3 regions of the Streptomyces pimonensis genome follow, and region 3 is predicted to be linked to each of the others. Evidence: riboswitches for the same ligand, from Rfam matches in the RefSeq annotation. Region 3 holds a riboswitch; each other region holds the start of a gene.
The links. Region 3 has a riboswitch for cyclic di-AMP ahead of KYY02_RS00985 (transglycosylase SLT domain-containing protein). Riboswitches for the same ligand answer to the same signal wherever they lie in the genome.
Positions count from the first base shown of each region.

Region 1: it holds a riboswitch for cyclic di-AMP, as region 3 does, so the genes downstream of both, KYY02_RS13965 (M23 family metallopeptidase) here and KYY02_RS00985 (transglycosylase SLT domain-containing protein) in region 3, are expected to answer to the same signal.
Region 2: it holds a riboswitch for cyclic di-AMP, as region 3 does, so the genes downstream of both, KYY02_RS27735 (M23 family metallopeptidase) here and KYY02_RS00985 (transglycosylase SLT domain-containing protein) in region 3, are expected to answer to the same signal.

Region 1 covers NZ_JAHWZY010000011.1:203,470-213,875, reverse strand. Annotated here, with positions in the region: gene KYY02_RS13970 (alpha-galactosidase) at 1-1,868, shown strand, start outside; cyclic di-AMP (ydaO/yuaA leader) riboswitch at 2,184-2,342, shown strand; gene KYY02_RS13965 (M23 family metallopeptidase) at 2,347-3,261, shown strand; gene KYY02_RS13960 (SGNH/GDSL hydrolase family protein) at 3,465-4,250, shown strand; gene KYY02_RS13955 (MBL fold metallo-hydrolase) at 4,345-5,538, shown strand; gene KYY02_RS13950 (hypothetical protein) at 6,684-6,959, opposite strand; gene KYY02_RS13945 (SCO1167/SCO6262 family helicase) at 7,064-10,174, shown strand; gene KYY02_RS13940 (SWIM zinc finger family protein) at 10,171-10,406, shown strand, end outside.
Region 2 covers NZ_JAHWZY010000037.1:42,047-52,452, reverse strand. Annotated here, with positions in the region: gene KYY02_RS27760 (asparagine synthase-related protein) at 1-962, opposite strand, end outside; gene KYY02_RS27755 (NsdA family TPR-like regulatory protein) at 1,680-3,104, shown strand; gene lhgD (L-2-hydroxyglutarate dehydrogenase) at 3,159-4,415, shown strand; gene trmB (tRNA (guanosine(46)-N7)-methyltransferase TrmB) at 4,714-5,568, shown strand; gene KYY02_RS27740 (PrsW family intramembrane metalloprotease) at 5,598-6,920, shown strand; gene KYY02_RS27735 (M23 family metallopeptidase) at 7,024-8,040, opposite strand; cyclic di-AMP (ydaO/yuaA leader) riboswitch at 8,053-8,210, opposite strand; tRNA gene KYY02_RS27730 (tRNA-Met) at 8,531-8,604, opposite strand; gene KYY02_RS27725 (dihydrofolate reductase family protein) at 8,669-9,802, opposite strand; partial or broken gene KYY02_RS27720 (LuxR C-terminal-related transcriptional regulator) at 9,878-10,147, opposite strand; gene KYY02_RS27715 (DUF3040 domain-containing protein) at 10,373-10,406, shown strand, end outside.
Region 3 covers NZ_JAHWZY010000001.1:197,086-207,491, forward strand. Annotated here, with positions in the region: gene KYY02_RS00955 (glycoside hydrolase family 26 protein) at 1-834, opposite strand, end outside; gene KYY02_RS00960 (hypothetical protein) at 831-1,331, opposite strand; gene KYY02_RS00965 (hypothetical protein) at 1,375-3,291, opposite strand; gene KYY02_RS00970 (polysaccharide deacetylase family protein) at 3,497-4,294, opposite strand; gene KYY02_RS00975 (glycosyltransferase) at 4,291-5,574, opposite strand; gene KYY02_RS00980 (HAD family hydrolase) at 5,996-6,868, shown strand; gene KYY02_RS00985 (transglycosylase SLT domain-containing protein) at 6,832-7,299, opposite strand; cyclic di-AMP (ydaO/yuaA leader) riboswitch at 7,303-7,470, opposite strand; gene KYY02_RS00990 (polyprenyl synthetase family protein) at 8,044-9,054, shown strand; gene KYY02_RS00995 (LolA family protein) at 9,299-10,406, shown strand, end outside.

The sequences.
Region 1 (10,406 bases), on a different contig from region 3:
CGGTCGAAGGCGGCCCCCGCTTCGTCCGGCCCGCCCTGTCCGTACGCGCCGCCGACGGGCGGCGCGGCACCGAGTGGACCTTCGAGGGCCACGAGACCGACAACGGTGAACTCCGCCTCCGCTTTCGCGACGGCGATCTGACCGTCACCCTGCACTACCGGATGTGCGACGACGTGATCGAACGCCGGGTGACCCTGCACAACCGGGGCCCGGCGGTCGAGCTCCTGCGCGCGGACTCCGCCACCTGGACCCTGCCCGAGCGCGAGCACTGGCGGCTGTCCCAGCTGCACGGCCGCTGGGCCGCCGAGTCCCGGCTGACCCGCGTCCCGGTCGGCTACGGCGAGAAGGTCATCGGCAGCCGCCGCGGCCACACCGGACACCAGCACCTGCCCTGGGTCGCGCTGGACACCGACGCGACAGAGGAGCGCGGCGAGGTCTACGGCTGCGCCCTCGGCTGGTCCGGGTCCTGGCGCATCTGCGTCGCCCAACTCCCCGACGCCCGTGTGCAGGTCACCGGCGGCGCGGGTCACGACGACTCCGGCCTGCTGATGCTGGGCACGGACGAGACGTACGTCACGCCGGTCTTCGCCGGCCTGTGGAGCGACGCCGGCTTCGGTGGTGCCAGTCGTGCCTGGCACGCCTACCAGCGGGCGTACGTCGTCCCGGACGCGGACCGGGACCGGCCCGTGCTGTTCAACTCCTGGGAGGCCACCGGGTTCGACATCTCCGAGGAGCAGCAGCGGACGCTCGCGCAGCGGGCTGCCGCGATGGGCGTCGAGCTGTTCGTGGTCGACGACGGCTGGTTCGGGGCCCGTACGAGCGACCGGGCCGGACTCGGCGACTGGACCCCCCACCCCGGCCGCTTCCCCGGCGGCCTGAAACCGCTCGCGGACCATGTGCACGGGCTCGGGATGCGGTTCGGCATCTGGGTCGAGCCGGAGATGGTCAACCCCGACAGCGACCTGTACCGCGCGCACCCCGACTGGGTGCAGTTCCAGCCGGACCGCCGGCGTACGGAGTTCCGCAACCAGCTGGTGCTCAACCTCGCGCGTGACGACGTCCGGGAGTACCTCTGGGAACGGCTGGACGGGCTGCTCTCCGGCACCCCCGTCGACTATGTGAAGTGGGACTTCAACCGCTGCTTCAGCGACGTCGGCTGGCCGGACGACCCGTATCCGCAGCGGCTGTGGATCGACCACGTGCGCGGTCTGTACGCCCTGCTGGACCGGTTGCGGGCGGCCCATCCGGGCGTGGCCTTCGAGTCCTGCTCGGGCGGCGGCGGGCGGATCGACCTGGGAGTCCTCTCCCGTACCGACCAGGTGTGGACCTCGGACAACACCGACCCGCTCGACCGGCTCGCCATCCAGCACGGCTTCAGCCAGATCCATCCGGCCCGGGTGATGGCCGCCTGGGTCACCGACAGCCCCAACGCGATGCTCAACGGGCGGGTCAGTTCGCTGCGCTTCCGGTTCGTCAGCGCCATGGCCGGGGTGCTCGGCGTCGGCGGCGACCTCGCGCGGTGGACGGAGGAGGAGCTCGCCGAGGCGCGGGAGTGGGTCGCGCTCTACAAGGAGATCCGGCCCCTCGTCCAGCGCGGCGACCTGTACCGGCTGCGTCCTCCGGAGGGCGGGCTGAGCGCGGTGCAGTACGTCCTCGGCGACGAGACCGTCGTCCTCGCCTGCCTCCAGGCCCAGCACCACGGAGAGCCCGTTCCGGCCCTCCGGCTGCGCGGCCTCGATCCGGAGGCGTCGTACGAATGCCGTGAAAGCGGCGAAACGCACCGGGGCGCCGTCCTGCTGCACCACGGGCTGCACACCGGTCTGCGGGGAGACCTGGACGCCGCGGTGTTCCGGCTGCGGCGCCGGTGATCGCATGATTGGCGCGTCATGTCCGATTGATGCGCTTCGCCGTAATGTGCCCCGAAAGAAAGGGGGATGGGGAGGGGTGCGTGAGCATCGTCATATCCGTGACGATGTGTTGTCGCCATGCTCACGTAATTCCGTGGAGGGGCAGGGGAATTCGTGCGGGAAGGGAATCCCGGCTGACGCTCGGTGACGTCTTTTCCGTATGTCGATCACGAAAAAGCGTGTTCGCGGTGAACCTCGCGCTTGTCCCACCGCGTCCGGGTCGCTTACGTTCGCCACCGATCCGGACGGACGCCTAATCCTGCCGCCGCCCGGAGCCCGCACACACTGACCCGTCCACGGCAGGAACGGGGGACCCACAGGTACGACTGCCTGTTCCGGTTCCCGGAACGGCTTGGGGTTAAGCCACGCGACAGCGCGGCCGGGCATCTCCAGCCCGCACCCGACAGCTCACCTCGTAGGCGCCGGAGAGGAATTCGACATGCCCGCGAAGGGTAAGCACCGCCGTACCAGGACCCAGCGTTTCACCCGCTCCATCGCCGTCGCCGGAACCGGTGGCGCCGCACTCGCCCTGCCGCTCCTCGGCACCACCGGCGCGCACGCCGCCACGCCGCAGAGCGCCCCCGAAAAGGCCGTCCAGTCCCTTTCCGCCGGCCAGAAGACCGTCACCGACAAGGGCGGCGAGGCCCGCACGTACACCGTGAAGGCCGGGGACTACCTCGCGAAGATCGCCGAGGCGGAGAACGTCGACGGCGGCTGGAAGAAGCTCTACGCGGACAACCGCGAGGCCATCGGTGCCGACCCGTCACTCATCCACCCCGGTCTGAGGCTCTCCGTCGACGTCGGGGCCGCCACGGCCGCGCCGCAGGAGTCGCCCTCCGCCGCGGCCCCGCAGGCCCCGGAGCGGAAGACCGAGCAGCCCGCCGAGCAGCCCTCCCCGGACACCTCCACCCGGACCACGAACACCGACCAGGCCGCGAGCGCCTCCGGTTACAGCTCCCCGGTGCCCGGCGCCGGCCTCGGCACCGCCTACAAGGTGGCCGGCAGCATGTGGTCCAGCGGCTACCACACCGGCGTCGACTTCGCCGTCCCGACCGGCACCTCCCTGAAGGCCGTCGGCGCCGGCACCGTCGTCTCCGCGGGCTGGGCCGGAGCGTACGGCAACCAGGTCGTCCTCAAGCTCGACGACGGCCACTACGCCCAGTACGCCCACCTGTCCTCGCTCTCCGTCTCGGCCGGCCAGGCCGTGACCGGCGGCCAGCAGGTCGGTCTCTCCGGCTCGACCGGCAACTCGACCGGCCCGCACCTGCACTTCGAGATCCGCACCACCCCGGACTACGGCTCGGACGTGGACCCGGTCTCCTACCTCCGCTCGAAGGGTGTCGCCATCGGCTGACCCCCGACGACCTCCCCGACGCGCGCGCCGGAGGCCGGACCCCGATTCCCGGGTCCGGCCTCCGGCGTATTCCGGAGTTGGCCAACATTTTGGAAGTGTCTTATCTCACCGTGCGTCAACCTTTCCTTACGGTCGCGTAGGTCACATTCGAAGGTGAATCATGAGCGGTTGTGGCAGACGATTCGAAGAGTGACAGCAGAGCAGTGATCGGGTCGTACGTGGCGGTGGGGGACAGCTTCACCGAGGGTGTCGGCGACCCCGGCCCCGACGGGGCGTTCGTCGGCTGGGCCGACCGGTTCGCCGTGCTTCTCGCGGACCTCCGGCCCGAGGGCGACTTCGAGTACACCAATCTCGCCGTGCGCGGAAAGCTGCTGGACCAGATCGTGGCGGACCAACTGCCGAGGGCGGTCGAACTCGCCCCCGACCTGGTCTCGTTCTGCGCGGGCGGCAATGACATCCTCCGCCCGGGCAGCGATCCGGACGAGGTGGCCGAGCGGTTCGAGCGGGCGATCGCCGCGCTCACGGCCGTGTCCGGCACGGTGATGGTGACGACCGGGTTCGACACCCGTGGCGTTCCCCTGCTGAAGCATCTGCGCGGCAAGATCGCCACGTACAACGGGCACGTACGGGCCGTCGCCGACCGCTACAGCTGCCCGGTGCTCGACCTGTGGTCCCTCAGGAGCGTCCAGGACCGCAGGGCCTGGGACGCCGACCGGCTGCACCTGTCGCCGGAGGGACACACCCGTGTCGCGCTCCGCGCCGGGCAGGCCCTCGGCCTGGAGGTCCCCGCCGACCCCGAACAGCCCTGGCCGCCCCTGCCGCCCCGCGGCACGTTCGAGGTCCGACGGGACGACGTCCAGTGGGCCCGCGAGTACCTGGTGCCGTGGATCGGCCGCCGGCTGCGCGGGGAGTCGTCGGGCGACCACGTGATCGCCAAGGGGACGCTGTCCCCGGACGACATCAAGGTGCGGATCGCCGCGGTGGCGTGAGAGCCGCTTCGCCGGTGGCGGCGGTCCCCCGCACCGCGGTGCGGGGGACCGCCGCACATAATGGAATGTCTGACCGACTCCACTTGGAGGCACCGTGGCCGGTTCCCGTTCCCAGAGCTCCGGGCCGCGCGCCCTGCGGCCCGTGTCCTTCGGCGCGGACCCGAGTGGCGAGCGCATGGCACGCATCCGCAGATCCCCGCACTTCAAGGACGGGGTCTTCCGGAATCCCGGGGGCGCCGCCCGGATCCGCCCGACGGGGGCGACGCGGGACCTGGCGAAGACCTACTTCGACAAGGACTCCCGTTCCCGCCGCGCCCCGAAGGGCGCCGTCCCGGTGCACCCGACCACCCTGGCCGACATCTCCCGTCCGCCGGCCACCGGGCTGCGCCTGACCTGGATGGGCCACTCCAGCGTGCTCGCGGAGATCGACGGACACCGGGTCCTGTTCGATCCCGTGTGGGGCGAGCGCTGCTCGCCGTTCCCCTTCGCCGGGCCCAGGCGACTGCACCCCGTGCCGCTGCCGCTGGCCGCGCTCGGCCCGGTCGACGTCGTCGTGATCTCCCACGACCACTACGACCACCTGGACCTGCCCACGGTCAAGGCGCTGGCCGGCACGGACACCCTGTTCGCCGTACCCCTCGGCGTCGGCGCCCGCCTGGAGCGCTGGGGCGTATCCTCCGGGCGGCTGCGCGAGCTGGACTGGCACGAGGCGACGGAGGTCGGCGGCCTCACCCTCACCGCCACCCCGGCCCGCCACTTCTGCGGCCGGGGCCTGCGCAACACCCAGCACACCCTGTGGGCCTCCTGGGCGGTCGCGGGCGGGGAGCACCGGATCTACCACAGCGGTGACACCGGCTACTTCGAGGGCTTCAAGGACATCGGCGCCGATCACGGCCCGTTCGACGCCACGATGATCCAGGTCGGCGCGTACTCGGACTTCTGGCCCGACATCCACATGACGCCCGAGGAAGGCGTCCGGGCCCATCTCGACCTGCAGGGAGGCAGTCCGGGCGGGGTGCTGCTGCCGATCCACTGGGGGACGTTCAACCTGGCGCCGCACGCGTGGGCGGAGCCGGGGGAGTGGATGAAGGACGTGGCCGAGGGGGCGGGGCAGGCGGTGGCGTTCCCGCGGCCGGGTGAGCCGTTCGAGCCGGCGGGGAGGCTGCCGGTGGAGGCGTGGTGGCGGGCGGTGTCCGGTCCGATCGCGCACCCGTGGCGGCGTCCCCGGATCGCTGAGGGCGTGGCCGGAGCGAGCAGGGGTGATCTCGATCTCGCGGGTGAGCGGTGAGGTCGGCCGGGGACGAGCTCGGCGAGATGGCCCGGACACGGGAGCTTCTCCCGGCTGAAGAGCAGGATCGTGTACGGGGAGCCTTGGGCAGGGCGCCTCGCACGGAGCGTGATGCCGCTGCTCCGCGATTCAGGTCCTTGCCGTTCCTGGACGGCTCGTCTCGACTCGTCGTCCGGACACGCGCCTTGGAGCGCTGAGCCAGCCGGAGGGAGTCCAGGCCGGGCAGCGCTCGGCCGCACTGCTCGGCCATGGTCGGAGGCAGTGCCCAGCCCTCCGGTCCGGCTTCGCGGTCTTGTAGCGGGTCCGGCTGGGGCTGGGTACGGCCACCGCGTGATCACCGGGGATGGGGTGGACTCCTGAAGATCGTGCGGTGGCCGCAGGTCATGGGGCGGCCCCTGCCCGCCGACGGCTGCCGTGCTGTTCCGCTGATCGGACTCCGGGTGCAACCGGTTGCCGCGGCCGTGGTTCTCCGACGTCCTGCCCGAGTCGGCATGCCACCGCTTTCCGCATGCCCCAGCCGACACCCGTACCGGCGACCTCGGCGGCGGTCGCCCGGCCCAGCGCCTCGGCGGTGCCCGGACCACAGACCGCGAGGGCCGGACCGGCACGGTGTCCGCTCGGGGCCGCCTCGTTGAGTACGGCACCGTGGCTGTGGCGATCGGCCTGTCCCGAGGGAACCGGGTCGAGTCGCCAGGTGTCGCCCGCGGTGCGTGCACCGTCGGTCGGGGCCACCCGGCCTCGCACCCCTCATCCGTGTCGCGCACGCCATCTCGGCAACCTTGTCATGTCTGCAACTTAAATGTTTATTTTGCCGACGTTCATCTGGTGATCGTCAACGACTCATGGGTTCTCGTCCTTTCGTGCTTCCTCTGTGAAGGACGGGGGTATGGGGCGGGGTTTGCGGAGGAGCGCGTTGGCGATGACCGCGGTCATGGAGCTGCTGTTGATGACGGGGGAACGGTCCTCGGCGTCTCCCTCGACCGGGGGCAGTGGCTCCTGGTCGACCGGTCCGGCGCTCGACCGGGTGTACGGCAGTGCGGACGGGCGGTCGCACACGGCCGTGACGGCCGACACGCGAGCGGCAGTGAAGGGCGGCGGCCACGGTCACGAAGGCGCTCCAGGAGGACCTGGGGCGGAGCAGACGTTCACCAGGACATCTCTTGTGCGAAAAAATTCGTAGATTTGTGCGGGATGTCCAGTTCGGTGGCCAATTTCTGGTTCTCCTTGCATGCGGTCCTCAGTTCCGCGCGCAGGGCCGCGATCTCGGCTTCCGGTTCCTGTCTCGTGGCCCCGCTCACCGGGACGTCCTTCGTGTCCGTGCTCGTCGTGCCGCTCTCACCTCGGCGGGCCCGCTCGGCCCGCACCCGGTCGCGCAGCGCCTCCCGGCTGATCCCCAAGAGCCGCACCACGAGGTTGTCCACTCCGGTAGCGTTGGGGCGACCCGGCCGGTGGACTCGCGGCTGGGGCAATCAGTAGGGAACCGGCGGCAGATGCGGCTGGGGGACATCCGCAGAGGAACCAGACGATGGCCACGGTCTACCGCGTGGTGACCATGAACGACGAAGGCCAGGAGCAGAGCGCTCGCTACTTCGATGTGGACGGCCGGGAGATCGGTGATCCCCACCTGTCCAGCCTGTCCAGGAGGCGTGTCCCTTCCCCGCGACGGCACCCTGTGGATCCGCCCGTCACTCCGGAGCGGGTGTCACCCGCTCCCGGGACCGTCGTGTTCGACCCGGTGTGGTGGGAGGACCTGAGGGAGTGCACGGCTGTGTTCCTGCCGGGCGACCCCCCACGCTCCGGACGGATCGCTTTCCACGCCCAGGACGGGCGGCTGCCGGCCGGTGCTCCCACCGAAGAGCTCCTGCTGGTCCTGCCGCACGGACGCGGCGGGCGGCGACGGACCGTTCCCGCGGTGGTGTGCCCGCTCGCCGACGTTCTGCCGTTGCTGCTCGACGAGCCGCCGCAGCGGCTTGCCGCGACAGGTGCCGCATGGCGCCACGCGGCCCTCTACGCGCTGCACATGGCCGGCCGAGGGCTGTTGCTGCCCGGACTGAGCGCAGGCGGGTACGACGCCTGGAGACTGGGGCCGTTCTCGCAGGAGGACGCCGGCTGGGTACGGGCATTGGCCGGATCCCTCGACCCCGCCGCGTACGCGACTCCGTTCGAGCAGGCCGGGCGTGGACGCACTCCGCTGCTTCTGCCGCATCCCTACGACCGGCTGCGTCTGTTCCTGGACGCGGTGGCCGACTTGCTGCCACGCACGCCCGCCGCTGCCGCCGCTGCAGGACAGGCCGCTTTCGCCGGTCGGGACCCCAGGCACCTGCCGGAGCTGTGGGGCTGGGCCGCCGAGGTCGCCGACGGCCGGGACGCCGGTGTCCAGCTCTCCCTCCGGCTCGAACTGCCGGACACGGAGGATGACTTCGACATCACCGACGACGGCACGGGCGTCGCGGACCGCCTCGGAGCGGCGGTGCGGTGTGTGCCCCAGGTGCGCTCGCTGGCGGATCCGTTGCTGTTCGCCGACCTGGCCGAGGTGCGGCGGGGGACCGCGGGCGGGTTCGGGCCTCGTGACCGTGCGCGGGCCGACGCGACGCTGCGTGCGGCCGCCGAGGTCTGGCCCGCACTCGCCGGACTGCTGGAACCGGCCGGGCCGGACGCACTGGACCTGGACGACGACGCCTTTCTCGCCCTGCTGGACGACGGCATCGGCGTCCTGGCACGGGCGGGTGTGGCGGTGCACCTGCCGAAGGACCTGGTCCGGGACCTCGTCGTACAGGCAGTCGTCGAGCCCGGAAGCGGCTCGCCGGACGAAGAACCGGAGGGATCGGGCTACTTCACGCCCGACGCGCTGCTCTCCTTCCGCTGGGAGCTGGCGGTGGGCGACCGCACTCTCACCCCTGCGGAGCTCGACCGCCTGGCACAGGCCGGGCGCCCGCTGGTGCGGCTGCGGGACCAGTGGGTCGTCGTCGACGAGGCGCTGCTGCGCAAGGCCCGGAGCCGGCCACGCGGACTGGGCGCCCTGGAGGCGCTGACGGCCGTTCTCACGGGCGAGGTGGCGGGCGACGACGGAACCGTCACCCCGGTGCGGCCCAACGGATGGCTTGCCTCCCTCCACGACCGGCTGACCGCACCGGAGTACGCCGCGGATGCCGAGCTGCTGCCTCCCGCCGGGCTGGAGGCCACCCTGCGCGGATACCAACTACGTGGCCTGGCCTGGCTGGACCGGCTCACCCGTCTCGGCCTGGGTGCTTGCCTCGCGGACGACATGGGGCTCGGCAAGACGATCACCGCCATCGCCCTCCACCTGCGCCGGCAGGAGGATCCGAGGGCGGCCGGCGGCCCCACTCTGGTGGTGTGTCCCGCCTCGTTGCTCGGCAACTGGGGACGGGAGATCGACAGGTTCGCGCCCGGCACGCCCTGGCGCCGCCATTACGGACCCGCACGTGACCTCGGTGACTTCCGGCCCGGGGAGATCGTCCTCACCACCTACGGCACACTCCGCCGTGACCTGTCCGACCTCTGCGAGGCCGGACCGTGGGGACTCGTCGTCGCCGACGAGGCGCAGCACGCCAAGAATCCCGCCTCGGTCACCGCCAAGGCCATGCGTGCCCTCCCCGCCCAGGCCCGGGTGGCGCTCTCCGGCACACCGGTGGAGAACAACCTCACCGAACTCTGGTCGCTCCTGGACTGGGCCACGCCCGGCCTGCTCGGCCCGCTCGCCGCCTTCCGGGACCGTTACGGCCGGGCCGCCGAACGTGCCGCCCGCGGGAGCGAGGCCGAGGCCGACGCGGCGGCCGCCGGACGGCTCGGCCGCCTCATCCGCCCCTTCGTGCTGCGCCGCCGCAAGTCCGACCCGGGCATCGCCCCCGAGCTGCCGCCCAAGACCGAGACCGACCACCCGGTCCGGCTGACCCGGGAACAGACGGTGCTGTACGAGGCACAGGTACGGGAGTCGATGGACGAGATCCGCAACGCACAGGGCATCACCCGGCACGCCCTGGTCCTCAAGCTCCTCACTGCCCTCAAGCAGATCTGCAACCATCCCGGCCACTACCTGAAGGAGGACACGACGGCCCGCCTCACCGGACGCAGCGGCAAACTCGAACTCCTCGACGAACTGATCGACGTCCTCCTGGCCGAGAACGCGTCCGTGCTGGTCTTCACCCAGTACACGCGGATGGCGCGGATGCTGGAGGCGCATCTGGCCCGGCGCGGTGTGCGGACGCTCCTGCTGCACGGCGGGACACCGGTGCACCGACGCGAGGAGATGGTCGACACTTTCCAGAGGGGCGAGGTCCCGGTGTTCCTGCTCTCCCTGAAAGCAGCCGGCACCGGCCTCAACCTCACCCGGGCGTCCCACGTCGTCCACTACGACCGCTGGTGGAACCCCGCCGTCGAGGACCAGGCCACCGACCGCGCCTACCGTATCGGCCAGACCCAGCCGGTCCAGGTCCACCGGCTGATCACCGAAGGCACCGTCGAGGAGCGCATCGCACAGCTCATCTCGTCCAAGCGCGACCTGGCGGACTCGGTCCTCGGCGGAAACCGGGGAGAGGCCGCGATCAGTGACCTGACCGACGACGAACTCGCCGACCTGGTAGCCCTGCACACCACCACCGACCGGAGCAGCCGATGAGCCGCAACGGCACAGGCAAGCGCCCCGGTGATCTGGTCCTCCCGAAGCCTCCGCCGGTACCGGGACAGCGGAAACTGACGGACGGGCCGTGGGGCATCCTGTGGATCGCCGCCCTGGAGAATCCCCGCAGACGGGACTCCGGGCACGGGGCAAGGCTCGACCGTGCTCGCACCTACGCCCGGCGCGGGGCGGTCGGAGACATCACCGTACGCGCGGGCGAACTGTCCGCCCG
Region 2 (10,406 bases), on a different contig from region 3:
CCGGCCCCACCCGCGAGATCGTTGAAGGTGACGGCCAGCAGCCGCTCCCCCGCCCCCGTCCCGTGCCCCAGCACGGTCCCCGGCATCCCGGGCAGTCCTGCGGCCAGCAGCGCCAGCGCCCCGGACGCCGGTCCCCCGGACAGGTCGGCCCCGATCCCCGGCACGGGCGTGCCGCGGGCCGCCCGCCGCTCGGCGGGCCCCATCCCGGGTACGGGCCCGGGGTCGATACCCGCGCCGGGGACGTGCCGGGGCGCGGCCAGCCTCGTCCGTACGGCCTCGACCAGCGCGTCCCGCACGGCGTCCACCGCGTGGTCCGGGTCGGCCGGCGGCGCGGCGACGGCGAGCGAGGCGACGGGTTCGTACCCGGCGATCTCGCGCGCCCCGGCGCGCAGGATCAGCGCGTGCCCCGGCGGAATGCGTTTCACACCGTCGTACGGGGTGGAGTCGTGAAGCGCGGCCGGCACGTCGGGAGCGGCGAGCAGCGCGGCGAGGTGCCCGAAGTCGAGGTTGGCCTCGATGAGGTCGGCGAGCGGCAGCGCGGCGGTCGCGTACGCCGTACCGCCCGACCACGGGGTGTGAAAGACCGGCCGGGCGCCGGCGAGATCGCCGCACACGGTGATCCGGCGCCCCACCTGCACGACCGCCGTGTAACTCCCCGGCCAGGCCGTCAGGTGCCGCAGCGCCCCGCCCCGCGCGGCGAACAGCGCGACGCGCAGTTGCTCGTCGGAGGCCCCGCACGTGCCGAGCACGGCGATCCGGGTCTGCTCGTCGGCCTCGACCACCCGCACCTCGTCGGGACGCCAGTCGCCGACCGCCCAGAGCGGGTCGGGGTCGCCCCACAGCATTCGGGACCCCACGGGGTGCACGGTCTCGCCGTCCACCCCGGTGGCGCCGGCGGAGCCGGTGGGGCCGGACCCCATGGCTCCGGCGGCGGTGCTGCTCCACCCCACCAACCACCGCATCGCCGCCTCCACAAGCTGTGGACAACCAGTGCACCGTACGAACCGGTTCCCCATGCTGCCATGAAGGAGGCGCTCAGGAGGGGTGCCGGAGCCGTGTGCGCTCCGTCGAACGCGCCCCGGCGCAGACACGCGCCCCGCTTCGAACAGGTGCCCGCCACAGCGGGGTCACCGTACCGACGCCATGCAACCGGCTCCGCGGCCGCGACACGAATGCGCCCCCATAACGCGCCCCTTTAAACCTCCGACACGCGGTCAATTGCCAGGTTAGAAGCGGTGATACACCCGAAAGAGGGGAGTAGATTTTCAGCCAAATCGGAGCGGTGAGACCTACCTCGAACACGCTCCGTACAGGCTCTCGCACCGCTGGACGCTCGCACGGTCCGGGAGGCGGAGCACGCCTCCCGGACCGTTCCGCCGCCCGCGGGGATGAAGGCGGCGGTGTCCCCCAGCCCACTGGATCCAGTACAGCGGGCCGACCCACGCACAGCCCATGGAACCGATCCCGCGAGGGCCGGAGGAGAGCGCACGCACGGGCGCACGGCCACATGCCAGGAGCGCGCCGCAACTGCGCGTATCGGACCCGTACCTCAGTACGGACCACAATCCCGCCATCCGGAAGAACGCCCCTTAACGCTTGGGATGCGGCGAACTACGCTGGGTTTACGAATGCCGCGTGGTTATGCCAGCGCGGCAGCCGTCTGTGTCGAGGGGTGGCGCATGTCCAGGGAGCAACGCGGGCCGAACGAAAAGCTCGGCACCGTTCTCGCCCTCGCGGGAATCTCCAACGCGGGCCTCGCGCGACGCGTCAACGACCTTGGCGCACAGCGAGGACTGACGCTTCGCTACGACAAGACGTCGGTGGCGCGCTGGGTGTCGAAGGGCATGGTGCCGCAGGGCGCCGCTCCGCACCTGATCGCCGCCGCCATCGGCCAGAAGCTGGGCCGTCCGGTGCCACTTCACGAGATCGGCCTGGCGGACGCGGATCCCGCACCCGAGGTGGGCCTCGCCTTCCCCCGTGACGTCGGACAGGCGGTGCGCTCCGCCACGGAGCTGTACCGGCTGGACCTGGCGGGCCGCAGAGCCGGCTCCGGCGGCATCTGGCAGTCGCTCGCCGGGTCGTTCGCGGTGAGCGCGTACGCGACGCCCGCCTCGCGTTGGCTGATAACCCCGGCCGACAGTTCGGTGGCGCGTGAGACGAGCCCCTCCGACGGCTCCGGCGCACCGGCCAAAGTCGGCCACAGCGACGTGCGGAAACTGCGGGAGGCCGCCGAGGACGCCCGGCGCTGGGACTCCAAGTACGGCGGGGGCGACTGGCGTTCTTCGATGGTCCCCGAATGCCTCCGGGTCGAGGCGGCCCCGCTGCTGCTCGGCTCCTACTCCGACGACGTCGGCCGGTCCCTCTTCGGCGCGGCGGCCGAACTCACCCGTCTGGCCGGCTGGATGGCCTTCGACACCGGCCAGCAGGAGGCCGCCCAGCGCTATTACATACAGGCCCTGCGTCTGGCCCGCGCGGCGGCCGACGTCCCGCTGGGCGGCTACGTGCTCGCCTCGATGTCCCTCCAGGCGACCTACCGCGGCTTCGGCGACGAGGGCGTGGACCTCGCCCAGGCCGCGCTGGAGCGCAACCGGGGTCTGGCCACCGCCCGCACCCTGAGCTTCTTCCGCCTCGTCGAGGCACGCGCGCACGCACGCGCGGGGGACGCCCAGGCGGCCGGGGCAGCCCTGAGATCTGCGGAGAGCTGGCTGGAGCGCTCCCGCCCCGGCGACAGCGACCCGACCTGGCTCGGCTTCTACTCCTACGACCGCTTCGCCGCCGACGCCGCCGAGTGCTACCGCGACCTGAAGGCGCCCCGCCAGGTCCGCCGCTTCACCGAGCAGGCGCTGTCCAGTCCGACGGAGGAGTTCGTGCGCTCGCACGGACTGCGCCTGGTCGTCTCGGCGGTCGCCGAACTGGAGTCGGGCAACCTGGACGCGGCCTGCGAGCAGGGCGTCCGCGCGGTGGAGGTGGCGGGCCGCATATCGTCCGCCCGCACCACCGAGTACGTCAAGGACCTCCTGCACCGTCTGGAGCCCTACGGCGACGAACCCCGCGTGGTCGAACTACGTGAGCGCGCCCGTCCGCTGCTGACGACCACGGCCTGATCCGGATCGCGGCACGAACCGCCTCCCGGGTTTGAAGGCGTTGTCAGTGGCGCAGTGCACTATCGGACGCGGGAGGTGGTGCGGGTGGTGACGCGGCGGTCGTACGACTGCGACGTACTGGTGATCGGCGGGGGGATCGTCGGCCTGTCGACGGCGTACGCGCTCACGCGCGCGGCGCCGGGCACGCGGGTCACGGTGCTGGAGAAGGAGTCCGGCCCCGCCCGGCACCAGACGGGCCGCAACAGCGGCGTCATCCACAGCGGCGTCTACTACCGCCCCGGCTCGCTGAAGGCCCGGTACGCGGTGTCGGGCGCGGCGGAGATGGTCGAGTTCTGCGCGGAGCACGACATCCCGCACGCGGTGACGGGCAAGCTGATCGTGGCCACGGCCCGTGAGGAGCTGCCCCGGCTGCACGCCCTGGTCCAGCGCGGCCGGGAGAACGGCATCGCGGTCCGCGAGCTGTGCGCCGCACAGCTCGCGGAGTACGAGCCGGAGGTCGACGGCCTGGCCGCCATCCACGTCGGCACCACCGGTGTCTGCGACTTCACCGCGGTCGCCCGCCGGCTCGCTCAGGCCGCGCGGGCGGCGGGCGCGGAGATCCGTTACGGGGCGCGGGTGGTACGCGTCGACCGCCGCCCCGACCGGGGAGTCGCCGTCCTGACGGCCGCCGGCGACGTCGTCCGCGGCCGGGTGCTGGTGAACTGCGCCGGTCTGCACTGCGACGAGATCGCCCGCCGCACCGGCGACGAGCCAGGCGCCCGCATCGTGCCGTTCCGCGGCGAGTACTACGAGCTGGCCCGGCCGGAACTGGTGCGCGGCCTGGTCTACCCGGTGCCCGACCCGGCGTTCCCCTTCCTCGGCGTCCACCTCACCCGGGGCGTCGACGGCGGCGTCCATGTCGGCCCCAACGCGGTCCCGGCGCTGGCCCGCGAGGGCTACGACTGGCGCACGGTGCGTCCGCGCGAGCTGGGGGCGACGCTGGCCTGGCCGGGCTCCTGGCAACTGGCCCGCCGCCACTGGCGGTACGGTACGGGCGAATTGCACCGCTCGCTGTCCAGGGAGGCCTTCACCCGGGCCGTACGCCGGCTGCTGCCCGCGGTGCGGGAGGACGACCTGGTGCCGACGGCGGCCGGGGTGCGGGCCCAGGCGGTGCTGCGGGACGGCACTCTGGCCGACGACTTCCTGATTCAGGAGACCGCCCGCGCGGTCCACGTACTGAACGCCCCCTCACCGGCGGCGACGGCCTCCCTGCCGATCGGCCGCGAAGTCGCGCGACGCACGCTGGCGGCACTGGAGACGGCGGGGCGCTGAGCCACCGGGCGGCCCCGGGCTCCGGACAGACCCCGGGCGGCCCCGGGAGCCGGGTGGACGCCGACGTCGGCCCTGGCCGCTCCCACCGGCTCCCGAACGAGCCGCGCCCCCGCCCGGGGCACCCGTGTTCCCTCCCCGGCCCCGACGCCCGCTCCCCGCACCGCGGATACCGGCACCGCGGATACCCGCACCGAAAAGAGCCGACCCACCCGAAAACCGGGCAAACCATCCACCCGGCACGGAACCGCCCCGGTCCCGCCCGGGGACTCCGTGCGCTCCCCGTAAAATCGGAGGCACTGTGTCCGACACCGTTAACGCTTCCGAAGCCCTCCGTCCCGCCTCCGGCCAGGATCCGCCGCACACGCCCGGGGCATCGGTCCGCCCTGCCCGGACCAAGGGGGAGCCCCGATTCCCGGACGGACCGAAGGCGGATCCCGCCGGGTCGCACTTCGAACGGCGGATCCGGAGCTTCCAGCCGCGGCGCAGCCGGGTGACCGCCGGGCAGGCGGACGCCCTGCAGCGGCTGTGGCCCGCCTGGGGCTTCGACATCGACGGCAGCCGGCGCCTCGACCTCGCGGAGTTCTTCGGCAACGACCACCCCGTCGTCCTGGAGATCGGCTTCGGCATGGGCGAGGCGACCGCTCGGATGGCCGCCGCCGACCCGGCCACCAACATCCTCGCCGTGGACGTCCACACGCCCGGCCAGGGCAACCTGCTCAACCTCGCCGACCGGCTGGGGCTGACCAACGTACGGGTCGGCAACGGCGACGCGGTCATCCTGCTGCGCGAGATGCTCGCCCCCGGCTCCCTCGCCGGGCTGCGCGTCTACTTCCCCGACCCCTGGCCGAAGAAGCGGCACCACAAGCGGCGGCTGATCCAGCCGGAGTTCCTCACCCTCGCCGCGACCCGTCTGGCGCCGGGGGCGGTGCTGCACTGCGCCACCGACTGGGAGCCGTACGCGGAGCAGATGCTGGACGTGCTCACCGCGCACCCCGACTTCGAGAACACCCGGGCGGACGGCGGTTTCGCGCCGCGTCCCGCCTCCCGGCCGCTCACCCGTTTCGAGGGGCAGGGACTGGAGAAGGGGCATGTCGTGAACGACGTGCTCTTCCGCCGCGTACCGCGGGAGGAGCAGACAGCAGACCGAGCCTGACACCAACCCGCCTCGTGAGGGCCGATTCCTTGGTCACCAGTCCTCCGTGCCCGGCGCCTCCCGGCGCGGCCCCCGGTGGAGCGCCGCGGCACGTGTACTGGTGGCAGCGGCCCCCGGTCCGGTACGGCGCGCCGATCGCGCTGCTCGCGCTGTCCGGTCTGGTCATCCTCGCGCTGGTGCGCGAGCAGACCGGGACGCAGGGGTTCCTGGTCGGGCTCGGTCTCGCCGTCCTGCCCGTGCCGCTGCTCGTCGCCGCCTTCCGCTGGCTGGACCGGGTCGAGCCGGGACCCTGGCGGAACCTGCTGTTCTCCTTCGCCTGGGGCGCCTGTGCGGCGGCGCTGATGGCGATCGTCGCGAACAGCTTCGCCACCCGGTGGATAGCGACGGCGACCGCCGACCCGACCGGCGCCGACACCCTGGGCTCGACCGTCATAGCGCCGGTGGTGGAGGAGTCCGCGAAGGCCGCGGCCGTCCTGCTGGTGTTCCTGTTCCGCAGACGCGACTTCACCGGGATCCTCGACGGCGTGGTGATAGCCGGGGTCACCGCGACCGGCTTCGCGTTCACCGAGAACATCCTCTATCTCGGCACCGCCTTCGGCACCGACCGGCTCACCGGCGACAGCGGCATCACCTCGGTCACCGCGGCGACCTTCTTCGTCCGCATCGTGATGTCGCCGTTCGCGCATCCCCTGTTCACCGTACTCACCGGGATCGGCTTCGGCGCCGCCGCGCTGTCCGCGGACCGGCAGCGGGCCCGGCGTGTGCTGCTGCCGCTGGGCGGGCTGCTCCTCGCGATGGGCGTGCACGCGCTGTGGAACGGCTCCTCGACGTTCGGCCGGTACGGCTTCCTCGCGGTGTACGCGACGTTCATGGTGCCGGTGTCCGGGCTGCTGACCTGGCTGGCGGTGTGGACGCGGCAGCGGGAGCTGCGGACCGTGCGGGCGGAGCTGTCCGCGTACGTGGCCGCCGGGTGGCTCGACGCGGCGGAGCCGTGCGCGTTGGGTTCGATGCGGGCGCGGCGCGTCGCCCGGCAGTACGCGCGCCGCTGCGGCGGGAGGGCGGCGGCACGGTCGGTCGCCTCGTACGAGGCGTACGCGACGTCACTGGCGTTCCTGCGGCACCGGGGGCGACTCGGACGGGCGGGGCCGGACTTCGTCGCCCGGGAACGGGAACTGCTGCTGGAGCTGTGGCACCGGCGGGGAGCGGCCCGGCCGGCCCTGGAGCACGCGGCCCGCGTCACCGCGCCCCGGGCTCCGGTCGCCGCGGCGCCGTGGACGGTGTACGGCGGCTACGGGCCTCCGCCGTACGGGCCCCCGTACGGCGCTTACGACCCGGGCGCCCGCCGGTTCTGACCGGTGCGCCGCGCACCGCCCCGGAAGACACCCGACCGGCAGCCCTGACGTCGGGGGGCGTCGTCGGGACTGCCGGGATCCGGGGCGTACCGGGTCCGCTCGCTCAGACGGTGAGGCCCTTGCCGCGCAGCCACGCCATCGGGTCGATGCCCGCGGCGGAGCCGCCGGGGTGGACCTCCAGGTGGAGGTGGGCCCCGGTGGAGTTGCCGGTGGAGCCGACGCGGCCGATCACATCACCGGTGTTGACCTTCTGGCCGACGCTGACGCTGATGGAGGACTGGTGGGCGTACCAGATCTCGGTGCCGTCGTCGAGCGTGAGCACGGTCTTGTAGCCGTAGGAGCCGTCGTAGCCGGCGGAGGTGATCGTGCCGGTGTGGACGGCCTTGATCAGCGTGCCCGTGGGGGCGGCGAAGTCGAGGCCGGTGTGCTGACCGGAGGACCAGTAGGCGCCGGCCTGGCCGAAGGTCGAGGTGACGGTGTACGAGGAGGTCGGCAGCGCGTACTGCTTGGCCAGCTCGGCGAGGCGCTCGGCCTCGGCCTTCCTCCTGGCCTCCTCCTCGGCCTTCTTCCGGGCGGCCTCGGCCTTGGCCCTGGCCTCCTTCTCCGCCTTGGCTGCGGCCTCGGCGGCCTGCTTCTCGGCGGCGGCGACCGCCTCGGCCTCCGCCTTGCTCTCGGCCTGGGCCTGCTGCTGCTCGACCTGCGCCATGATCCGGGTGCGCAGCGCCTCACCTGCGTCGGACGCGCCCTGCTCGGTGTCGGCGGCGGTCACGCCGAGGGTGCTGAGGGGGGTGACCGGTTCCTCGGGGGTTTCCTCGTCGGAGACGAGGGAACCCACATCAGGAAGGTCGGGCATGGAGATCGACACCGGCGGCTTGCCGGTCTGGGCGCTCGCCATGCCTCCGGCGCCGACGGCCGCTATGACGCCGACACCCAGGACGGTGGAGCTGCGGGCGAGTCCTCCGCCGCGCTGCTTGGAGACGCGGTGCCGGCCGCGTACGGGACGAACGGACTCCGCGGTGGGGTTCCACTCCTCGAAGGGGCCCTCGTCGGCGTCGCTGCCGTAGGCGAAGGTGTCGCCCGGCTTGAACGGGACCTCGGGGGCAGGCGGGTTGGACGCCACGTGGGCGCGCTCCTTTCCTTCCGTCTTCGCCTACCGGGTTAGCTGACGGGTTCGGAGCGGGAAGGTCTCCTACGCGCGTATACGGGCCGTGTGGACACGGCGGTATTCACGCGATTCACCCCATGGTGGTGGTTCCCCGGTTCCCTCGCGGGATTCGGCGCGTGCGCACGGAGCCGCCTTCTGTGACGGCTGGGACGACCGCGCTGCGTTATCGAACGTTAATAGACGGGAGGGCCGGATTCCAAGCCGTTCCTCTTGATCATTAACGGTTTTCGAGGGTACTTAAGCACTACGAGAGAACAAAAACGGACGAGTTGACCGCCCCTCGGGCGATGGGTAGTTTCTGACCGTTCGTCAGTTGTTATGCGCTGCGAGGTGGCTCACTCACGGTGGGTGAGAGCAGGGAGACGGGCAGCGAGGAAGCGGGGAAACGGGGAAGCGGAAAACACCGAGGGCCGGAATCCCTTGGATTCCGGCCCTCGGCCTTCAGTAGCGGGGACAGGATTTGAACCTGCGACCTCTGGGTTATGAGCCCAGCGAGCTACCGAGCTGCTCCACCCCGCGTCGTTGAGACCACTGTACGCCATCCGCGGGACACAGCGCACATCCGTTTACCGGCGGCCCGGTTTCAGCGGCCGAGCAGATGGCCGTTCGGCGCCTTGGCGCGGTCCTCGTACTGGGACAGGACGACGACGGTGGCGCCCTCGCCGGTCAGCACTCCGGTGCCGTCGGCGCCCGCCACGAACGTGTCCGGCTCCCGCCAGGCCGTGACCACCCGCCGCACCCCCGCGTCCAGGATGAGCCGGGCGCAGGGCGCCGGCCGGGACGCGCGGCGGGCGCAGGGCTCCAGGCTGGAGTACACGGTGGCGGTGGCGAGTCGGGGGTCCGCGGGATCGGCCTTGGCCAGCGCGGCCTCCTCCGCGTGCACCACCGGGTCGGCGCCCTCGCGGGAGTGGCCGCGCGCCAGCTCCGTGCCGTCGGCGGCCACCACGACCGCGCCCACGCTGAACGCCGTCTCCGAGGGCGGGCACTCGGCGGCCAGCTCGCAGGCGAGGGCCAGCCAGTGGTGGTCGGCGGCGGAGGGCAGCGGGCCGGTGCCGGGGGCGGTGGGCTCGTAGCGCATCAGGACGACGTCGCCGACCGGGCGGCTCTCGACCAGCCGCAGCCGCCCGCCCGGGTAGGAGCCGGGGCCGAAGAGGCGGGGGGCCTCCGGGTCGCCGACGAACAGGGGCGCGAGGACCAGCTGGAGCTCGTCGGCCAGTCCTTCGGTGAGGAGCTGGGTGTGGACCGTGCCGCCGCCCTCGACCATGAGCCGCCGGACCCCGCGCTCGGCGTGCAGATGCTCCAGCAGCCGCCGCCAGTCGAGCCCGGTGCCGAGCGGGACGACGTCGGCGTCGAGACCGAGGGCGCGGGCGCGCCCGGCGCCCTCGTCGGTCGTGTAGAGGACCTTCTCGCCGCCGGTGTGCCAGAACCGGGCCGTCGGGTCCAGGTCGCCGGAGCCGCTGACGGCGACCTTGAGCGGGTACTCGGTCCCGCCCCCGGCGAGGCGGGCGGCACGCCGCCCGGGCGAGTTGACCAGCAGCCGGGGGTCGTCGGCGCGAATCGTGCCGGCGCCGACCAGAAGGGCGTCCACGGACGCCCGTACCTCGTCGACCCGGTCGAAGTCGGCCGGACTCGACAGCAGCAGTCGCTCCGGGCCGGTGTCGTCCAGATAGCCGTCGAGGGAGACGGCGGCGGACAGCAGGACGTACGGGTGGGGCATCGGTTCCTACTTCCAGGGGCGGGCGGGCCTGTGGGCGTCCAGTCTGACAACGGGCGCGCCGGCCCCTGCGCCGGTTCAGGGCTCGACCAGCCCCTCGCGGACGGCGTACCGGGTGAGTTCCAGACGGTCCTTCAGGCCGAGTTCGGCCGGCAGGTCGGCGCGGTGCCGCTCCACGGTCCCGGAGCCGATGACGAGGAGACCGGCGATCTGCTGCGAGGTCCGACCTTCGGCGACCAGCTCCAGGATCTCCTCCTCGCGGCCGGTGACCGCCCTGGCCGGCAGGGCGCGGCCCTTCCACGCGAGGTCACGGTGGTCGTGGATGAGGGCGTTGACGGCGCCGGGGTGTACCGCAGCGGACCCGGGGCGGACGGGGACGGTAGCGGGCGGCGGCGGTGGGCGACGCTGAAGTCCGTCGCACCGGACGGGTGATGACGTCGGCGGGCGGGCAGACTCCTTCGTACCGTGCCGAGTTCGCGGCAGGCCGACGGTCGAACCGGTGACGCCCCGGTGTCACGGAGCGACGGCCGTCGACGGTGCCACCGGGCGGCCGCCCCCTGGGAAGGAGGAGCCGTGCCCCAGTCCGACGACGAGCGCCTGGTCGACC
Region 3 (10,406 bases):
GGCGTAGTAGTTGTACTGGTCCATCGCGATCCAGTCGACGTACTCGTCCCCGGGGTAGAGGGCCTTCATCTCCTTCCCGCTGCCGAGGTAGCCGGAGACGGTCCACACCCACACGACGTTGTCGGCCCCCAGTTCACGGAACCGGTCGTGGAGGTGGCGGTACGCGGCGACGAACTCCGCCGGGGTGCCGGCGCCCTCCTCGATGCGGGCGTCGGTCTCCTGGTCGAAGGAGAAGAAGACGCGTTTGCCGTAGGCCCTGAGGCGCCGGATCTGCGGATCGATGATCTCCTCGTCGTACTTCCCCGAGGCGATGTTCCTCCAGCCGAGCTGGGTCTCCGTCCAGTTCTCGTGGTGCGGTTCGGTCCAGACGGTGGACTCCCAGGCCAGCATGAGCAGCCGGTCCCTGCCGAGTTCCTGCTCGTCGGGGGTGAGCAGCTGCCCGTCGAGCTCGGTGCCCGACATGTCGTGGTAGTTGTAGACGAGGTCGAGCCTGCGGCCGATCCTCTTCTCGAAACCGAGCACGGCGTCCTTGAGCGATCCGTTCTCCGCGTACGGCACGTACGCTCCCCACCAGGCGCCGCAGGGCGGGACCAGTGTGTCGCTGGGGGCGCAGGGGCCGGTGGGCAGTGCGCCGGAGGCCGCGTCGCCGGGCAGGCCCCGGCCGGAGGGGTCCGCCTCGTCGGGACGGCAGGCCCAGAACCCGAGCCCGGTCAGCAGCGCGACGACCGTCACCAGGACGACCGCCGTGTAACCGCGCCTCGAGCGTCCCGTGTCCCCCGGCGCGCGCCACCTGGACCGCTCGCGCTCCCCGCGCAGCCGGTGCGGCCCCGTCATGCGCCACCGCCGTCCGCGGGCCCGCGCCCGGCGCGCTCCACCGCGCCGCGCCGGGCGGCGGGCAGCGGCAGCCCCGGCAGGGCCGCGACGACCGTGGTGAAGACGGCGAGCGAGACGAGGAAGGAGGTAGTCGAGAAGCTCTCCACCAGGAACAGTGAGGTGGCGGTGAGCACACCGAGCGAGAGGCTGATCGGCGCGGCGAGCGCGACGGCCTCCAGCCGGGCGCCGGTGGCCGGCCCGCCCGGCTGCGGGTACAGCGCAGCACAGCCCGGACCGAACAGGGTGAAGAGCAGCACCGGTGTCCAGCGCAGGGGCGAGGGACCGGACACGGCGGTGGCGGCCAGCGCGAGCCAGCCCGAGGCACCGATGAGGACTCTGAGGTGCGTCCCGGTGACCCGGATGCCTCCGGGGGCACCGGCCGCACCGGTTCCGGTGACGCCCGCGGAACCCGTGGGGGCCGCGGAACCGGCGGAGTTCGAGGAGTCGGTGCCGCTCATGGGCTGACCTGACGGAACGGGTTGTCCTTCAACGTCACTTCGATCACCTTGGGGTCGATCCTCGGGCGGCCGGACGGTACTCCAGGACGACGCCGTAGGAATGGCTTTCGACGGTCCAAAAGAGCGGGGAGGCGGAGAGCTTCGTGCGCAGCGTCTCGAAGCCGCCGGCGGGCAGCAGGCCCTCGCCGGCGGTGTAGACGTCCTGGGTGCGGGTGAGGACGACGTACGTCCTGGTGTCCGGCGGGATCCCGTCGGCGAGGTAACGGGCCGGGTCCTCCAGCATCCTCCCGTTCTCGGGCAGCTCCTGCTCGGCGAAGAACCAGTGCTCGAGGCGGTCGTACCGGTGCAGTGCCCGCGGGAAGGAGCCGCTGGTGGAGAGGATCAGCGAGCCGTCGGGGGCGTTGTCGAGGGTCCGGGTGACCAGCGCGGTCTCCTCGGGCGGCGTGTAGTACATCCTCTCCTTGCCGTAGTACGAGGGCAGGAAGCCGGCCTGCAGCACCAGCAGGACGGCCGGCAGGGCGACGGCCGCGGCTTTGCGCCGCAGCGCCTTCGCCCGGCCGGAGCGGGTGCCCGCGGCGGGCACGAGCGCGGCGGCGGCGAAGAACGCCGCACCCGGAAGGCCGAACAGGTAGACGCGGAAGAGCATTTCGCCGCCGTAGTCGTTGACGGCGAAGAGCGGAACCGGGGCGGCGGAGACCAGCAGCAGCGGCAGCGCGCTGCGGACCAGCCGGCGCCGCAGCACGAGGGCGGCCCCGGCGAGCGCGGCGACCGCGAGCACCATCAGCACGCCCGCGGTCCCGGCGAGTTCGGGCCCCGGGCCGGTGAGCTGTCCCGCGTATCCCGCGCGGGAGTTCTGCGTCAGTTCGCCGATCGACTCCTTGAGGGTGGACAGCGTCTCGACGAACAGCGGCCGCCCCATGGTGAGGTCCCAGGCGAGCATCAGCAGCACGGTGACGGCCAGCAGCCCGTGATTGCGGTAGCGGCGCGTGAGGGTGAGCGCGAACAGGCAGATGCAGAGCATCACCGGGGTGAGCTGGTGCGTGGCGTTGACGGCGGCGATCAGCGGGGCGAGGACCACCACGCAGACCGCGCGCTGCCGGGTCCCCGTGGGCGGCGGCACGCAGGCGGCGGTCGGGTCGAGGGTGGTACGGTCGCGCAGCCGCCCGGCGGACCCGGGGCGCACGAAGTGCCGCAGCACCACCGCGACGACCGTCAGGTGCAGCAGGTACGCGAGCCCTTGGGGGGCGAAGTAGTCCTGGCCCACCCAGTTGGCGAGCTGAAAGACCCACACGGCGGTCCACACCAGCCGCCAGTCCTGGCAGAAGGTGCGGTAGATCAGGACGAGCACCGGCATCATCAGCAGGCCGAGGACGACCGGCGCCCAGTTGGCGTACGCGGCGGCGCTCTCCACGCCGAAGGCGCGCACCAGACCGGAGTTCAGCGTGAAGAAGCCCGGCCACTGGTCGTACGCGGACATGTTGCCCGACAGCTCGGCACCCGGCCGCAGTTCACCGTTGGCGAGCAGGGTGTCGACGACGGCGTCGTGCTTGGAGGCCCACGGGTAGCGGACGGCGTCGTACAGCATCGCCGGCGGAGCCTTGAGCGCGAACAGCAGTGCGGCGCAGTGCGCGGCCGGCCACCAGGGCGCGGTGCCCGCGCGCCGCAGGCTGAGGACGAAGCCGGCGGTGAGGACCAGCAGCGACAGGTGGTAGGTGGCCGGAAGGCGGTCCAGCAGCCCGTAGTCGCCCATCTCCCGGAAGCCGATGCGGGGGAGGGCGTGGAACCACAGTCCGGCGGCGAGCAGCAGCGTCAGCAGCCCCGCGTCGGGCGGACCGCTCGGGACCGGCCAGGGTCTGCGGCCGCCGCCGGAGTTCCCTCCCGGCTCCTTCGGGCCGGCGGCCGGCTCGGGGCCGGGCAGCGCGCCGCTCCGCGTGGTCGGTACGGGCACATGGTGTTGCACGCCGAGACTCCCTCCCCCGCGACGAGTATAGGAATTACCTCTGTTTTTCACATCAAAAACGTCGAACTCGTCATGAAGCCGAGGAAACGAGGGAAACTACGGAAGCGGGAGAAGTGGGGGAGGAAGGAAAGCCGAGGGAAGCGGCAGCTGCCCGGTACCTCCCGCACGCCCCGGCCCGCCCCGGCCCGACCCCGGCCTGTCCCCGTCAACCGGCGAAGGCGGGACGGCCGCGCAGGACGGTGCGGGCCCGGCGGTACCACCGCCAGCCGACGGTCCTCGGCCCGTCCCGGTACGGGGCGATCCGCGCGCCACCGCCCGCCAGCCACGCCTCGACGTCGGCGACGGTGTGACCGCGGCGGACGATCAGGCGGGCGATGCGGTAGCGCTCGTCCCGCTCCGAGCTGAGCGCGTGCCGCACGGCGGTCGCCGTCTCGTAGCCGGCGCGGGAGGCCATGGCGCGCACCCGGGGGCTGCTGTAGCCGTGCGGATAGGCGAGGTGGGGGACGGAATGGCCGAGGGCGTCCTCCAGCACGGCCCTGGAGTCCAGGAGTTCGGCGCGCAGCCGTCCGGTGGTCAGCGTGTCGAGCGGGGCGTGGGTGACCGTGTGGCTGCCGATCTCCATGCCGGACCGTTCCAGCTCCGCCACCCGGTCCAGGCTCATCATCGGGGCGGGCGGCAGCAGACTGCGGCCGCCCGGGGTGATGGCGCCGGTGGTGAGGTACGCGGTCGCGGGCAGCGCGCGCTCGGCCAGGGCGTCGGCGGTGGGCCCGGGCAGGTCGGCGAAGCCGTCGTCGAAGGTGAGCAGCACCGGCCGGGGCGGCAGGGGGGCCCGGCCGGTGAGGTGGTCGGCGAGGGCGCTGATGGTGACGGGCGTGCGGCCGCTGTCCACGACGGCGTCGAGGTGAGCCGCGAACTCCTTGGGCGTGACGGTGAACTCGGCGATCCAGTCCGGCGGATCGTCCGTCACGGCGTGGTAGAGGAAGACGGGTACGACCGTGTTCATCCCGTCCCCCGCCCCGTGGCGTTCCCCGGTGCCCGCCGTGCCCGCAGGTATCCGAGCGGCCCGTACAGCATCCCCCTGCGCTGCAGCCGCGACAGGCGGCGTGGCCAGGGGTGGGTGCGGGCGTCGTGCCCGCCCGGCGGACCGCCGCCGTCCGTGTCGCGCGCCCCGGTCAGCGTGCGGGCGTGCGCGAGGCCGCGCGGCAGCCGGGCGAGGAACGCCGGCAGCAGTGCGGGCCGGTTGACCAGGATCGCGGTGAGGTAGGCGGTGAGGCCGGCGCCGTAGCCGTACGCCTGGGTCTCGAGGTCGGCCCAGGTCTCCCGGTGGTGGTGCCACACCAGCGCGTACGGCGTGTAGTGCAGCCGGTGCCCCTGGGCGAGGACACGGACGAAGCCGTACAGGTCGTCGCCGCCCCGGGCGGGTGTCCCGGCGCCGGTGGCCGGGTCGAAGCCGCCGACGGCACGCAGCACCTCCGTGCGGAAGGCCATGTTCGCGCCGGAGCCGAAGCGGCCCGCGGCGAAGGGGAACAGCGGCTCGTCGCGGGGCGGGTCGCCGGGGTCGTACGTCGTCGGCGTGAAGCCCTTCGCGAAGCCGCCGTGGCTCTCCAGCAGGACCTGGGCCGGGGTGCGCAGCCGGGCGGGCAGGATCAGGCCGGTGGTGCAGCCGAGCCGGGGGTCGGCGGCGAACGGCGCGGTCAGCTCGGTGAGCCAGCGGGCATCGGCGACCACGTCGTCGTCGGTGAACGCGATCACCTCGCCCCGCGCCACCGCCAGCCCCCTGTTGTGCGCGACGGCGAGTCCGGGAGCCGGCTCGCACACGTACCGCACCCGCTCGCCGTACTTGCGCTCCACCAGTTCGCGGGTCCCGTCGGTCATCGGCGCGTTGTCGACGACGACGATCTCGAACCGCGGATGTTCCTGTGCGAGCAGCGAGTCCAGCGCCCGGGCGAGCTGTCCGGCCCGCTCCCGGGTGGCCACGACGACCGAGGCGTACGGCGGCTCCCCGCCGCCCCCCGCCTCCACGGCCACCCCCGTCACCCCGGCGGCCGCCTCCGTCAGCACCGCCCGTGGGTCCGCGCCCTCCGGCACCCGTGCCAGCAGGGTCCCCACCGGGCGGCCGGCCCATCTGACCAGCAGGAACACCTCGCCGTGGGTCACCGGAGGGCTGCCCGGGCCGGGTCTCACCACGGCCTCGCCACCGCCCAGGTCCAGTTCGGCGACCTGCACCGCGCCGATGGCCAGGAACCGCCGTATCTCCTCCTGCGTACGCGTTCTCCGGGACACCTGTCCTCCCCCCTCCCCACGACCGGCGCAGCCGTGCCGCACCCTTCGGGGTCCGTGCCGCCGACGCCACCGGGCGCGGACGGGTGCGGACGAAGCCGTGCGCGCGGCGCACGGGCCCGCGGTTCAGCCGGTGCGGTGCGGCGCCCCGCTCCCGCCCCCCTAGCCGAGCTCCTCGGGTCCCAGCACGCCCATGCGTCCACCGCTCACCCGACCCCCCGATCAAGTCCCCCGGACCCCTGGAAGGTACCGCCGGGGGCCGGGCGGACGGTAGAGAGCGGACCATGTTCTTGCCAAACGGGGAAAGAGTCCTGAACCGGTCCTTACCCGGCGCCGAGGGAAGGCGGAAGAAGGGAACCGGACCGAAAGCGAGCGCAAACGGGCAGGGTGAATCGGACCGCCGGGCTGTCCGTATTCTCTGATCATGGCCGCACCCACCGCGTACTCACTCATCGCCACCGACCTGGACGGGACGCTGCTGCGCGGCGACGACACCCTCTCCGACCGGTCCCTCGCCGCGCTCGCGCGGGTGGAGCGGGCGGGTGCCCGGCATCTCGTGGTGACGGGGCGCCCGGCCCCCAGGGTGCGGTCGCTCCTGGACGCCCTCGGCTGCACGGGGCTCGCGGTGTGCGGACAGGGCGCTCAGGTGTACGACGCCGGCGCGGGTCGGCTGCTGTGGTCCGTGACACTGGACCGGGAACTGGCGGAGACCGCGCTCGGCAAGATCGAGGCCGAGGTGGGGGAGGTGCACGCCGCGGTCGACCAGGACGGGGCCGACGGGCTGACGCTGATCGAGCCCGGCTACCTGATGCCGCACCCGACCCTGCCCGCGGTGCGGGTCGAGCGGCGCGGGGAGCTGTGGGACCGGCCGATCAGCAAGGTGCTGCTGCGCCACCCCGACCTGTCCGACGACGCCCTGGCGGCGGCGGCCCGGTCGGTGGTCGGCTCGCTGGCCACGGTCACCATGTCGGGGCCGGGCACCGTGGAGCTCCAGCCGTGCGGGGTGACCAAGGCGACCGGGCTGGCGCTGGCCGCCGAGCACCTGGGGCTGGGCCCGGAGCGGACGATCGCCTTCGGCGACATGCCGAACGACATCCCCATGTTCGGCTGGGCGGCCCACGGCGTCGCCATGGCGAACGCGCATCCCGAGCTGAAGGCGGTGGCGGACGAGGTCACCACGTCGAACGAGGACGACGGCGTGGCCGTCGTCCTCGAGCGACTGTTCGGCGGGGCGATGACGCTCGCCCGTCAGCGGGTGGCTCAGTACGGGCCGAAGACGTTGTCGATGGAGCCGTAGCGGTCGGCCGCGTAGTTGCAGGCCGCCGTGATGTTCGCGACCGGGTCGAACGGGTCGAAGGCGGTGCCGGGCACGTGGTAGGCCGCGAAGGTCGGGTCGATGACCTGCAGCAGGCCCTTCGACGGGGTGCCGGCGGCGGCGTTGGAGTCCCAGTTGTTGACGGCGTACGGGTTGCCGGAGGACTCGCGCATGATGTTGCGGTGGATGGCGTCGTAGCTGCCCGGAATGCCGTGCTGCGCCATGACGTCCAGCGACTCGCGGATCCAGCCGTCGAGGTTGTCCGGGTACGCCGTCACGGAGGCGGCGGTCGTCGTCGGCTCGGTGGTGGCGGCGGCGCCGGTCGCGCCGAACAGCGGCAGTGCGACCACGGCGACGCCGGTGACGGCGAGGGAGCGGGCGAGGCGGCGGCGGTGCCGAACGGAAGCAGGCATGTCTGGGTTCCTCTCCTACGCCTGCGAGGTGAGCTGTCGGGTTCGGGCGGGAGAGTGCCCGGCCGTGCCCCTGCGGACATGGCTTCACCCCTAGCCGTTCCGGTACGTGTCCGGCCCGGCGGCCTACCTGGGTCCCCCGCTCCTGCCGTCCTGAGTGGTCGTCGTCGGTTGATGCGGGCGGCGGCAGGATCAGGCGTCCACCCGGCAGGCCCGGAACGTATGCGAGAGCACATGCCGGAAACAAGCGCGGTCCTCGTGCAGGTCCCCCTTTGATCTTGTAAAGGGCGTTTTGTGACGCTTGATCCTTCGCGAGTGCCAAGGGTCAACTCGACCCCCTGCAAAGGAGGGTGACGAGTGACGGGCCGCGGTGGGGGCGCCGGGACGCGCGTGACCCACTTCACGGGGGACTGTCGGCGGGCGCATTCTTCCCCAAAAGGAATTGAGTTGACACTTGCGGCAAGTCGGACACCGGGGCGGGCGGGGTGGTTCGCGTGGCGGGGCGCGACCCGGCGAGCGGGTCGGAGGCCGGTCCGGGGCGGAGTGGTGCATCCGGGATAGTCAGGAAATGTCCGCTGTTATCGAATGACCCAAAGCGCTCCGCTCCTGACCTCGTACCGCCCCGCCCCTGACGCCGGGCGCTGACGGTGATCGAAACATGACCGGATACGCTGACTTGAGTGATGGCAGCGACCTATCGACATTCCGTGTAATCGCCAGTGGACACCAGCAGACAGGAGACCCCTCGTGACCGTCGTCGGGCCGTTCGGGCTGAGCGTGCGGGACCAGGCTCTGGAAGCCGATGTCCAGGCCGGGATGACGGCTGTCGAGGAAGGGCTGATCGAGGCCACCAAGAGTGAGGTCCCCTTCATCGCCCGGGCCGCCCAGCACCTGGTGCGGGCCGGCGGCAAGCGGTTCCGCCCGCTGCTCGTGATGCTCGCCGCCCAGTTCGGCGACCCCCATGCGCCCGGTGTCGTGCCCTCGGCCGTGGTGGTGGAGCTCACCCACCTGGCCACGCTGTACCACGACGACGTGATGGACGAGGCCGAGGTGCGGCGCGGGGTCGACAGCGCGAACGCCCGCTGGGGCAACTCCGTCGCGGTCCTCACCGGCGACTTCCTTTTCGCGCGGGCCTCGCACATCCTGGCCGACCTCGGGCCGGAGGCCGTACGGGTGCAGGCCGAGGCGTTCGAGCGGCTGGTCACCGGGCAGATCCTGGAGACCGCGGGGCCGCAGGACGGCCGCGACCCGGTCGACCACTACCTCGACGTGCTCGGCGGCAAGACCGGCTCGCTGGTCGCCGTCGCCTGCCGGTTCGGCGCGATGATGTCCGGCGCCGACGAGACGGTGGTGGACGTGCTGACCCAGTACGGCGAGCGGCTCGGCGTCGCCTTCCAGCTCGCCGACGACGTCCTGGACATCGCCTCCGACTCCCACGAGTCCGGCAAGACCCCCGGCACCGACCTGCGCGAGGGCATCGCCACGCTGCCCGTGCTGCGGCTGCGCGAACGGGCGGACCGGCTGCGGCTGGCCGAGGACCTCGCCCTGTGCGAGCTGCTGGACTCCGACCTCACCGACGACGCCCGGCACGCGGAGGCGCTGCGGCTGCTGCGCGCCCACCCCGCGCTGGAGCAGGCCCGCCGGGACACCGTGCGCTACGCCGAGGAGGCGCGCGCCGCGCTGGCCCCGCTGCGGGAGTGCGAGGCGAAGGCGGCACTCGTGCAGCTGTGCGACGCGGTGGTGCACCGCGCGGGCTGAGCCGGCCGACGGCGCGAACTCCTCCGTGACCCCTACTGGTCGGGGGAGGAAACCACCTCCCGTGTCATACCGGAGCAGTACACGGAGTTGAGCCCGGGGTCTGACGTATCCGCCTGCCGGATTTGGTCGGATGGACCACGACGGACAACACCACTTCTCACCGGTTCGGGTGAGAATGGCGGCTCAGGGTGAGACTGGTGCGAGGACACGAGACGGAAGCCGCCGCCGACCACGGAGGGCACACATGGCACCGTACGAATCCGAGAACACGACAGCCGCGGAGGAGCTCGACGAGCCGCGCACGAGGCGGCACAGGGCCGCGCGGTACGTCGTCCCGGTCACGGTGATGGGGGTGGCGGCCGCGACCATCGGGCTCGTCCCCGCGATCGCCGACTCCGGCGACCCCGACCTGCCGGAGATCACCGCCGCGCGACTCATCGAGAAGATCGCGCAGTCGGACGTCGAGCAGCTGTCCGGCACCGTGAAGATCACCACGGATCTCGGGCTGCCGGACCTCGGCGGCCTGGAGAGCGGCTTCGCGTCCGGCGCGATGGAGCAGGGCGGTGACGACGGCTCCTCGGCCGACCCGTCCGCCAAGCTCGCCGAACTGGCGTCCGGCACGCACACGCTGCGGGTCGCGACCGACGGCCCCGACCGGCAGAAGGTGTCGCTCCTCGAGGACGCCGCCGAGTACAGCCTGATCCACAACGGCAAGGACGTCTGGGGCTACGACAGCAAGTCCAACGAGGTCTACCACGGCACCGTCGACGAGTCCGGCGAGGCGCGGGAGCAGCAGCCCCCGGCCACCCCGAAGGACTTCGCCGAGGAGGCGCTGAGGTCGGTCGACGACACCACGTCCGTGACCGTCGACGGCACCGCGCAGGTGGCGGGCCGGGACGCGTACAGGCTGGTCGTCAAGCCCAAGCAGTCCGGCTCCACGGTCGGCGCGATCAGCATCGCGGTCGACCACGAGACCGGGATGCCGCTGAAGTTCACGCTCACCCCGTCCAGCGGCGGCGCGGCCGTCGTGGACGCCGGCTTCACCAAGGTGAGCTTCGACCGGCCGGCCGCGTCGACCTTCGAGTTCACCCCGCCCGAGGGCGCCGAGGTGACCGAGGACGGCGTACTGGACAAGGGCGGGGAGCACGCCGAGAGGCCCAAGGGCGCCCCGAAGTCCGAGGAGGACCTGGCCAAGGGCCTCGACGGGCTGAAGATGCTCGGCGAGGGCTGGAACTCGGTCGCCGCCTTCGACACCGGCAGCGAGGGAGGTCTGCCCACCGGCGAGGCCGGCGGTGACCTCGGCGGCTTCCTCGGTTCGCTCGGCGACCAGGTCGAGGGCGAGTTCGGCACCG